One region of the Rahnella sp. ATs2 genome, then DNA from elsewhere that is predicted to be linked to it. Evidence: predicted binding sites of a transcription regulator. Region 1 holds the regulator's gene; each other region holds the start of a gene.
The links. Region 1 encodes PhoB, which activates phosphate uptake and scavenging genes when phosphate is short. Its sites were predicted from a motif close to CTGTCATAAAACTGNCNNAT; they were not measured.

Region 1 (2,276 bases):
CTCCGGCCAGCGGAAACCGAGCAAATCTTGCGCCAGTCCGTTACACCAGAAAATATTGCCCTCTTCCGTCGTCAATACCACCGCATCGGGTAATGATTCGGCACCGCTGCGGAAACGTTTGATGAGCTGACCTAATTCACGACGGCGACGGCGGTTACGCATCTGCATCTGGTTCAGCCCGTAAAACAGAGGCTCCCAGCTCCAGCGGCCATTCGGCGGGGTTATGCTGCGGTCAAGCCACAGCCAGTGAGAGAGTTTGAGCTGGTTGTAATAATTCCAGCCCAGCGCCGCCAGCAGCGACGCAAAGAGGAGCCAGCCGAAATGGCCGACGAAGATACCGAGGATTAACGCGGGCAGGCAAAAGAGAAAGAATTCACCGGCCAATCGTTTCCATGACAAACGTTCTAGCACACAGATTCTCCGCTGTGGGGACTCAATAACGCGTTGAAAAACGGTATCCGGTTCCACGAACAGTCTGGATCATTCTGTCATGTCCACTGGTTTCCAGCGCTTTACGTAAACGACGAATATGCACGTCTACCGTGCGATCTTCCACATAAACGTTAGTGCCCCAGACGTTATTGAGCAACTGTTCGCGGCTGTAAACACGTTCGGAGTGGGTCATAAAGAAGTGCAATAATTTAAATTCGGTCGGCCCCATATCGAGCGCCTGCTCGTTGGCCATCACACGGTGAGACGACGGATCCAGGCTTAAACCCTGCATGTCGATCACTTCTTCCACCGCCATTGGCGAGATGCGGCGCATCACGGCTTTAATACGTGCAACCAGTTCTTTTGGAGAAAACGGTTTGGTGATGTAATCATCGGCACCGACTTCCAGGCCGCGCACCCTGTCTTCTTCTTCACCGCGGGCGGTCAGCATCATCACCGGAATTTCGCGGGTCAGTGCTTCACGTTTGAGATGTTTGATAAACTGAATACCGGAACCGCCGGGTAACATCCAGTCGAGCAGGATAAGTTCAGGGTAAGGTTCTACCAGCTGGCCAACGGCTGAATCAAAATCTTCAGCTTCTACTGCCTGATAGCCATTCTGTTCCAGTACAAAACACACCATTTCACGGATTGGAGCTTCGTCTTCAACCACCAATATACGTCTTGCCATCGTAGGTCCTGCCAATAGGTTAGCGATCTTTTATTTGATTGCGGGCGCCATTATGCGTCAGTTTTGTGACAGATTTATGAATAGAAAGGATGGTTCATTACAGTCAAATATGACAGATACATTTCTTCTATTCAGCTGCCATCTCGCTGAAATTGGTCCGATTTATCGGGGACAGCGTCCCCCGCCGACGTTTATACTTTGCCCCATTGTCGTCATCCAGGATCCATACGGGAGTCTCATGCGCCTGATCCACACGTCAGACTGGCACCTCGGCCAGTACTTTTTCACCAAAAGCCGCGCCGCCGAACATCAGGCATTTTTGCGCTGGCTGACCGGTCAGGTGCAGCAACATCAGGTAGATGCCGTGATTGTGGCAGGCGATATATTCGATACCGGTTCGCCGCCCAGCTATGCCCGCGAGCTTTACAACCGCTTCGTCGTCGAGTTGCAACAAACCGGCTGTCAGCTGATTGTACTGGCCGGAAATCACGATTCTGTCGCGACATTAAATGAATCACGTGAGCTGCTTTCCTGCCTGAATACGCGGGTGATTGCGACCGTCGGCGAAAACCTCTCTGAACAGATTTTAGTGCTCAACCAGCGTGACGGAAAACCGGGCGCGGTACTTTGCGCTATTCCGTTTTTACGTCCGCGGGATTTGCTCGCCAGTCAGGCGGGACAATCCGGCAGCGACAAACAGCTGGCATTACAGGAAGCCATCGCCGCGCATTATGACGCGTTGTGGCAGGCCGCGCAGACCAAACGCGACGAACTCGGCGTTTCGCTACCGATCATTGCTACCGGCCATCTGACCACGGTTGGCGTCAGCACCTCCGATTCCGTGCGCGACATCTATATCGGCACACTCGATGCCTTCCCGGCGCAGGCGTTTCCGCCGGTCGATTACGTGGCACTTGGTCATATCCACCGCGCACAGTGCGTCGCCAAAACCGAACATATCCGTTACAGCGGTTCGCCGATTGCACTGAGTTTTGACGAACTGAGTAAAGCCAAAAGTGTGTACTTACTCGATTTGGACGGCGCGACGCTCAACGCCATCGACACGCTGGAAATTCCCGTTTTCCAGCCGATGCAGATAATCAAAGGCTCGCTGGCAGAAATCGAAAAACAACTGGCGCAGTTCGAAGGCGGC
Region 2 (2,276 bases), on a different contig from region 1:
GAACACTATGCCACAGATTGTCAGGATTTGTGGTGAGGAAAATCTTTGTGTTTGCTGCACAATTGCACTTAATAAGTGTGATCTGGCTGCGGTGATGTTTATCCATATTGGCGGGACATGCTTTATAATCACCGGCACTATTCGTTACATCGAAGCATTCACGCCACTTTCGTGTTATCAGACAGAGAAGCCATTATGACGCAGGAAGAATTGAAAAAAGCAGTCGGCTGGGCCGCACTGGATTACGTCACGCCGGGCACCATTGTCGGTGTCGGTACCGGATCCACCGCCGCACATTTCATTGACGCACTGGGTTCCATCAAAGGCCAGATTGAAGGCGCGGTTTCCAGCTCAGACGCCTCTACCGCAAAACTGAAAAGCTTAGGCATCCACGTTTTCGACAGCAACGAAGTGGACTCCCTGGATGTGTATGTTGATGGCGCGGATGAAATCAACGGCGCAATGCAGATGATCAAAGGCGGCGGTGCAGCGCTGACCCGCGAAAAAATCATTGCGGCGATTGCCAAAAAATTCATCTGTATCGTGGATGCTTCCAAGCAGGTTGATGTGCTGGGTAAATTCCCGCTGCCGGTAGAAGTGATCCCGATGGCGCGCTCTTATGTTGCGCGTGAACTGGTGAAACTCGGCGGTCTGCCGGAGTACCGTCAGAATGTCCTGACCGACAACGGCAACGTGATCCTCGACGTGCATAATCTGAGCATTATGGATGCCATCGCGCTGGAAAATAAGATCAACGGGATCGCCGGTGTCGTGACCGTCGGCCTGTTTGCTAACCGTGGTGCTGACGTGGCGCTGGTCGGGACTTCTGAAGGCGTTAAAACTGTTAAGCTGAAATAATCCAGCGATAAGCAGAAGATCTGGCTGCTCAGATAAAAGCAGCCAGACACACTCCTGTCATAACACAATGTTATGAAGATGATAATTTTCTGGCTGAATCATCTTTTCTTCAAAAGCCTTAATTTGGTGACTTATGTCACATTCCTGAAATTCTCCTCCTGAACGTCTGGCTCCATAAAATCTAACCAGCATGAAATGCTGAAAACCTTCTGGCGAGGTGAGCCTTCTGCTGCCTGTCAGGCAATCGTTTGTATTGATGATGGCGGATTTTTTGTTATGTTGACTGTGAGCAGTCACCTAGCAGTTCGATTTCAGCCAGAAAAATATAGGGTCGGGAAATGGCAAAAGTATCACTTGAGAAAGACAAGATTAAATTTTTGTTAGTGGAAGGCGTCCACCAAAGTGCGGTTGATACACTCCGTGCCGCGGGCTACACCAATATTGAATTTCACAAAGGTGCTTTAGATACGGAGTCGCTGAAAGAATCGATCCGTGATGCGCACTTTGTTGGACTCCGATCGCGTACTCAGCTGACTGAAGAAGTGTTCCAGGCAGCCGAAAAACTGGTGGCTGTTGGGTGTTTCTGTATCGGGACTAATCAGGTGGATCTGAAAGCGGCGACCCGTCGCGGTATTCCGGTCTTCAACGCACCGTTCTCCAATACCCGTTCGGTTGCCGAAATGGTGCTGGGCGAAATGCTGCTGATGATGCGTGGCATTCCTGAAGCTAACGCCAAGGCGCACCGCGGTATCTGGAACAAACTGGCTGTCGGCTCGTTTGAAGCGCGCGGTAAACGTCTGGGTATCATCGGTTACGGCCACATTGGTACGCAGCTGGGAATTCTGGCGGAAAGCCTGGGGATGCGCGTCTTCTATTATGACATTGAAAGCAAACTGCCTTTGGGCAACGCGCAGCCGATTGCCACACTGGAAGAATTGCTCAATACCAGCGACGTCGTCACGCTGCATGTGCCGGAAACAGCCGGAACCAAAGACATGATTTCTGAAGTGCAACTGGCGCAGATGAAGCCGGGCGCACTGCTGATCAACGCCTCACGCGGTACGGTCATCGACATCCCTGCGCTGTGCAATGCGCTGCGTAACAAACATCTTTCCGGTGCGGCTATCGACGTCTTCCCGGAAGAACCGGCGACTAACAGCGACCCGTTCAATTCTCCGCTGTGTGAATTCGACAACGTATTGCTGACGCCGCACATCGGCGGTTCGACGATGGAAGCGCAGGAAGGTATTGGTCTGGAAGTCGCAGGCAAACTGGCGAAGTACTCTGACAATGGTTCAACACTCTCAGCGGTTAACTTCCCTGAAGCTTCTCTGCCGGCACATACCGAGAAAGCCAGCCGTCTGCTGCATATCCACGAAAATCGTCCGGGTGTGCTGACCAGCATCAACCAGATTTTT
Region 3 (2,276 bases), on a different contig from region 1:
AACGCGTCCCTGAGTCATTTTCCAGACTAACCAGGTGTCAACGGTGCCGAACAGCAGTTCGCCACGTTTAGCACGCTCGCGGGAGCCTTCAACGTGATCGAGGATCCATTTCAGTTTGGTGCCGGAGAAATACGGGTCAACCACCAGGCCGGTGTTATGACGGATGTACTCTTCCATGCCATCTTTTTTCAGCTTTTCACAGATGTCAGCAGTACGGCGGCATTGCCACACAATCGCGTTATAGATTGGCTTGCCGGTTTCTTTTTCCCACACGATGGTGGTTTCACGCTGGTTGGTGATACCGATACCGGCGATCTGATCAGAGTTGATGTCGGCTTTCGCCAGCACTTCCACCAGCACCGAGCTTTGCGAAGACCAGATTTCCATCGGGTCATGCTCAACCCAGCCAGATTTAGGGTATATCTGGGTGAATTCGCGCTGTGAAACGCTGACGATGTTGGCATCGTGATCCAGAACCACGGCGCGTGAACTGGTCGTACCCTGGTCGAGTGCGACAATGTATTTTTTTTCGTGAGTCGTATCTGCTGACATAATGTTCATCCTGCGAATAAGTAAGCTGTGGAACAGTTTAGCCGATCAGGCCTTACGCTGTTTGGTTGGCTGCGGTGCTTTATCTTCAACCGGCACATTAATCTGATGTGGCAAATGACGACTAATCAACGCTTTATAACCGGCGGCACCCAGGGCAGCACCCACCAGCGGACCGAAAATAGGCACCAGGAAATAAGGGATATCGCGGGCACCGGTAAAGGCGACTTTGCCCCAGCCAGCGAAGTAGGCGAAAAGTTTAGGACCGAAGTCACGCGCAGGGTTCAGGGCGAATCCGGTCAGTGGCCCCATTGATGCGCCGATAACTGCAATCAGAATACCGATCAGCAGCGGTGCCAGCGGGCCACGCGGCAGGCCGTTACCGTCGTCAGTCAGGCCGAGGATCAGCGCCATCAGAACTGCAGTAATCACGGTTTCAACGAAGAATGCCTGTAATACGCTGATGTGCGGGTTTGGATAGGTCGAGAAGATACCGGCCAGATCCAGACTTTCGACACTGCCGCGCACCATGTTGTGGCTTTGCTCGAAATCGAAGAACAGATTGTAATAAAGGCCGTAGACCAGTGCGGCGGCACAGAAGGCGCCTGCAACCTGTGCGATGATGTAAGGCAGAACTTTGCGTCCTTCAAAGTTCGCGAACAAACATAAGGCGACGGTTACAGCCGGGTTCAGGTGTGCGCCTGAAATCGCGGCAGTCAGGTAGATGGCCATTGCCACACCAAATCCCCAGACGATACTGATTTCCCACTGGCCAAAGGATGCTCCGGCAAGTTTCAGCGCAGCAACACAGCCCGCACCGAAGAAAATGATAAGCCCGGTACCCAGAAACTCAGCGATGCACTGACCTTTTAATGTGGAACTCATGGTTTGGCTCATAGTTTGATCCTGCTAAGGATGATGTTAATGGTTAGTTATAATTTTTCTGTCGTGCGTACGTGAACGTAATCGGATTTTGACGTTCATCATTAAATGAGAACGTAATGTGAATTTATCGTTAACGAGCATAAACGAGAAATAGCGAAATCAAATTTTGTGTGTCGTGTCATAAAAATGAGCGATTTCGCGTATTGGCTTAACTTGATGTAGAGCAAAAAGCACAGGGTTTAACATTTTATACGGGCGTTTGAGCCAAACGAACACCCCGCCGCATGGCACTACGGCGGCTAAGGTTATTCGGTATTAAGGACGATTTCTGGTAAGAGGCACCGCTTTTTAAGCATTTCCTGATACCCGGCACTGTTAAATTGCAACAGACTGCGTGGATAAAGGGGTTCTGGGTAGACAGGGCAAAGCTGGCTACATACAATCACCCGTTAAGACACCCGACGTTTATACGAAATTTTGAATTGAATTCGTTATGAAAATCGACGGAGTGCAGGAATTTTTGAGCCGTGTCCGGACGATGCGGCAGAACATAAGATGTGCGCCTTGCGAACATAAGGGGACCGAAAAATGTCATTTGAAGTATTTGAGAAATTAGAAGCTAAAGTTCAGCAAGCGATTGATACCATCACTCTGTTGCAGATGGAAATCGAAGAACTGAAAGAGCAGAACAATACCTTGTCTCAGGAAGTTCAGCAGGCCAGCGGCAATCACGAGTCTCTGGTGCGTGAAAACGCGCAGCTGAAAGAAGAACAACACGTCTGGCAGGATCGTCTGCGTGCACTGTTGGGAAAAATGGAAGAAGTCTGAGTACTTCCGCCATT

Region 2: a site for PhoB is predicted at 913-932, ahead of serA (phosphoglycerate dehydrogenase). Genes of this name have one in related genera too.
Region 3: a site for PhoB is predicted at 1,610-1,629, ahead of ACJY2G_RS23010 (MIP/aquaporin family protein). Genes of this name have one in related genera too.

What each region holds. Positions count from the first base shown of each region.
Region 1 is NZ_JBLYPL010000009.1:194,244-196,519, forward strand. Features, by position in the region: gene phoR (phosphate regulon sensor histidine kinase PhoR) at 1-411, opposite strand, end outside; gene phoB (phosphate response regulator transcription factor PhoB) at 434-1,123, opposite strand; gene sbcD (exonuclease subunit SbcD) at 1,362-2,276, shown strand, end outside.
Region 2 is NZ_JBLYPL010000005.1:49,801-52,076, reverse strand. Features, by position in the region: gene rpiA (ribose-5-phosphate isomerase RpiA) at 196-858, shown strand; gene serA (phosphoglycerate dehydrogenase) at 1,197-2,276, shown strand, end outside.
Region 3 is NZ_JBLYPL010000029.1:34,181-36,456, reverse strand. Features, by position in the region: gene glpK (glycerol kinase GlpK) at 1-552, opposite strand, end outside; gene ACJY2G_RS23010 (MIP/aquaporin family protein) at 598-1,446, opposite strand; gene zapB (septal ring assembly protein ZapB) at 2,023-2,262, shown strand.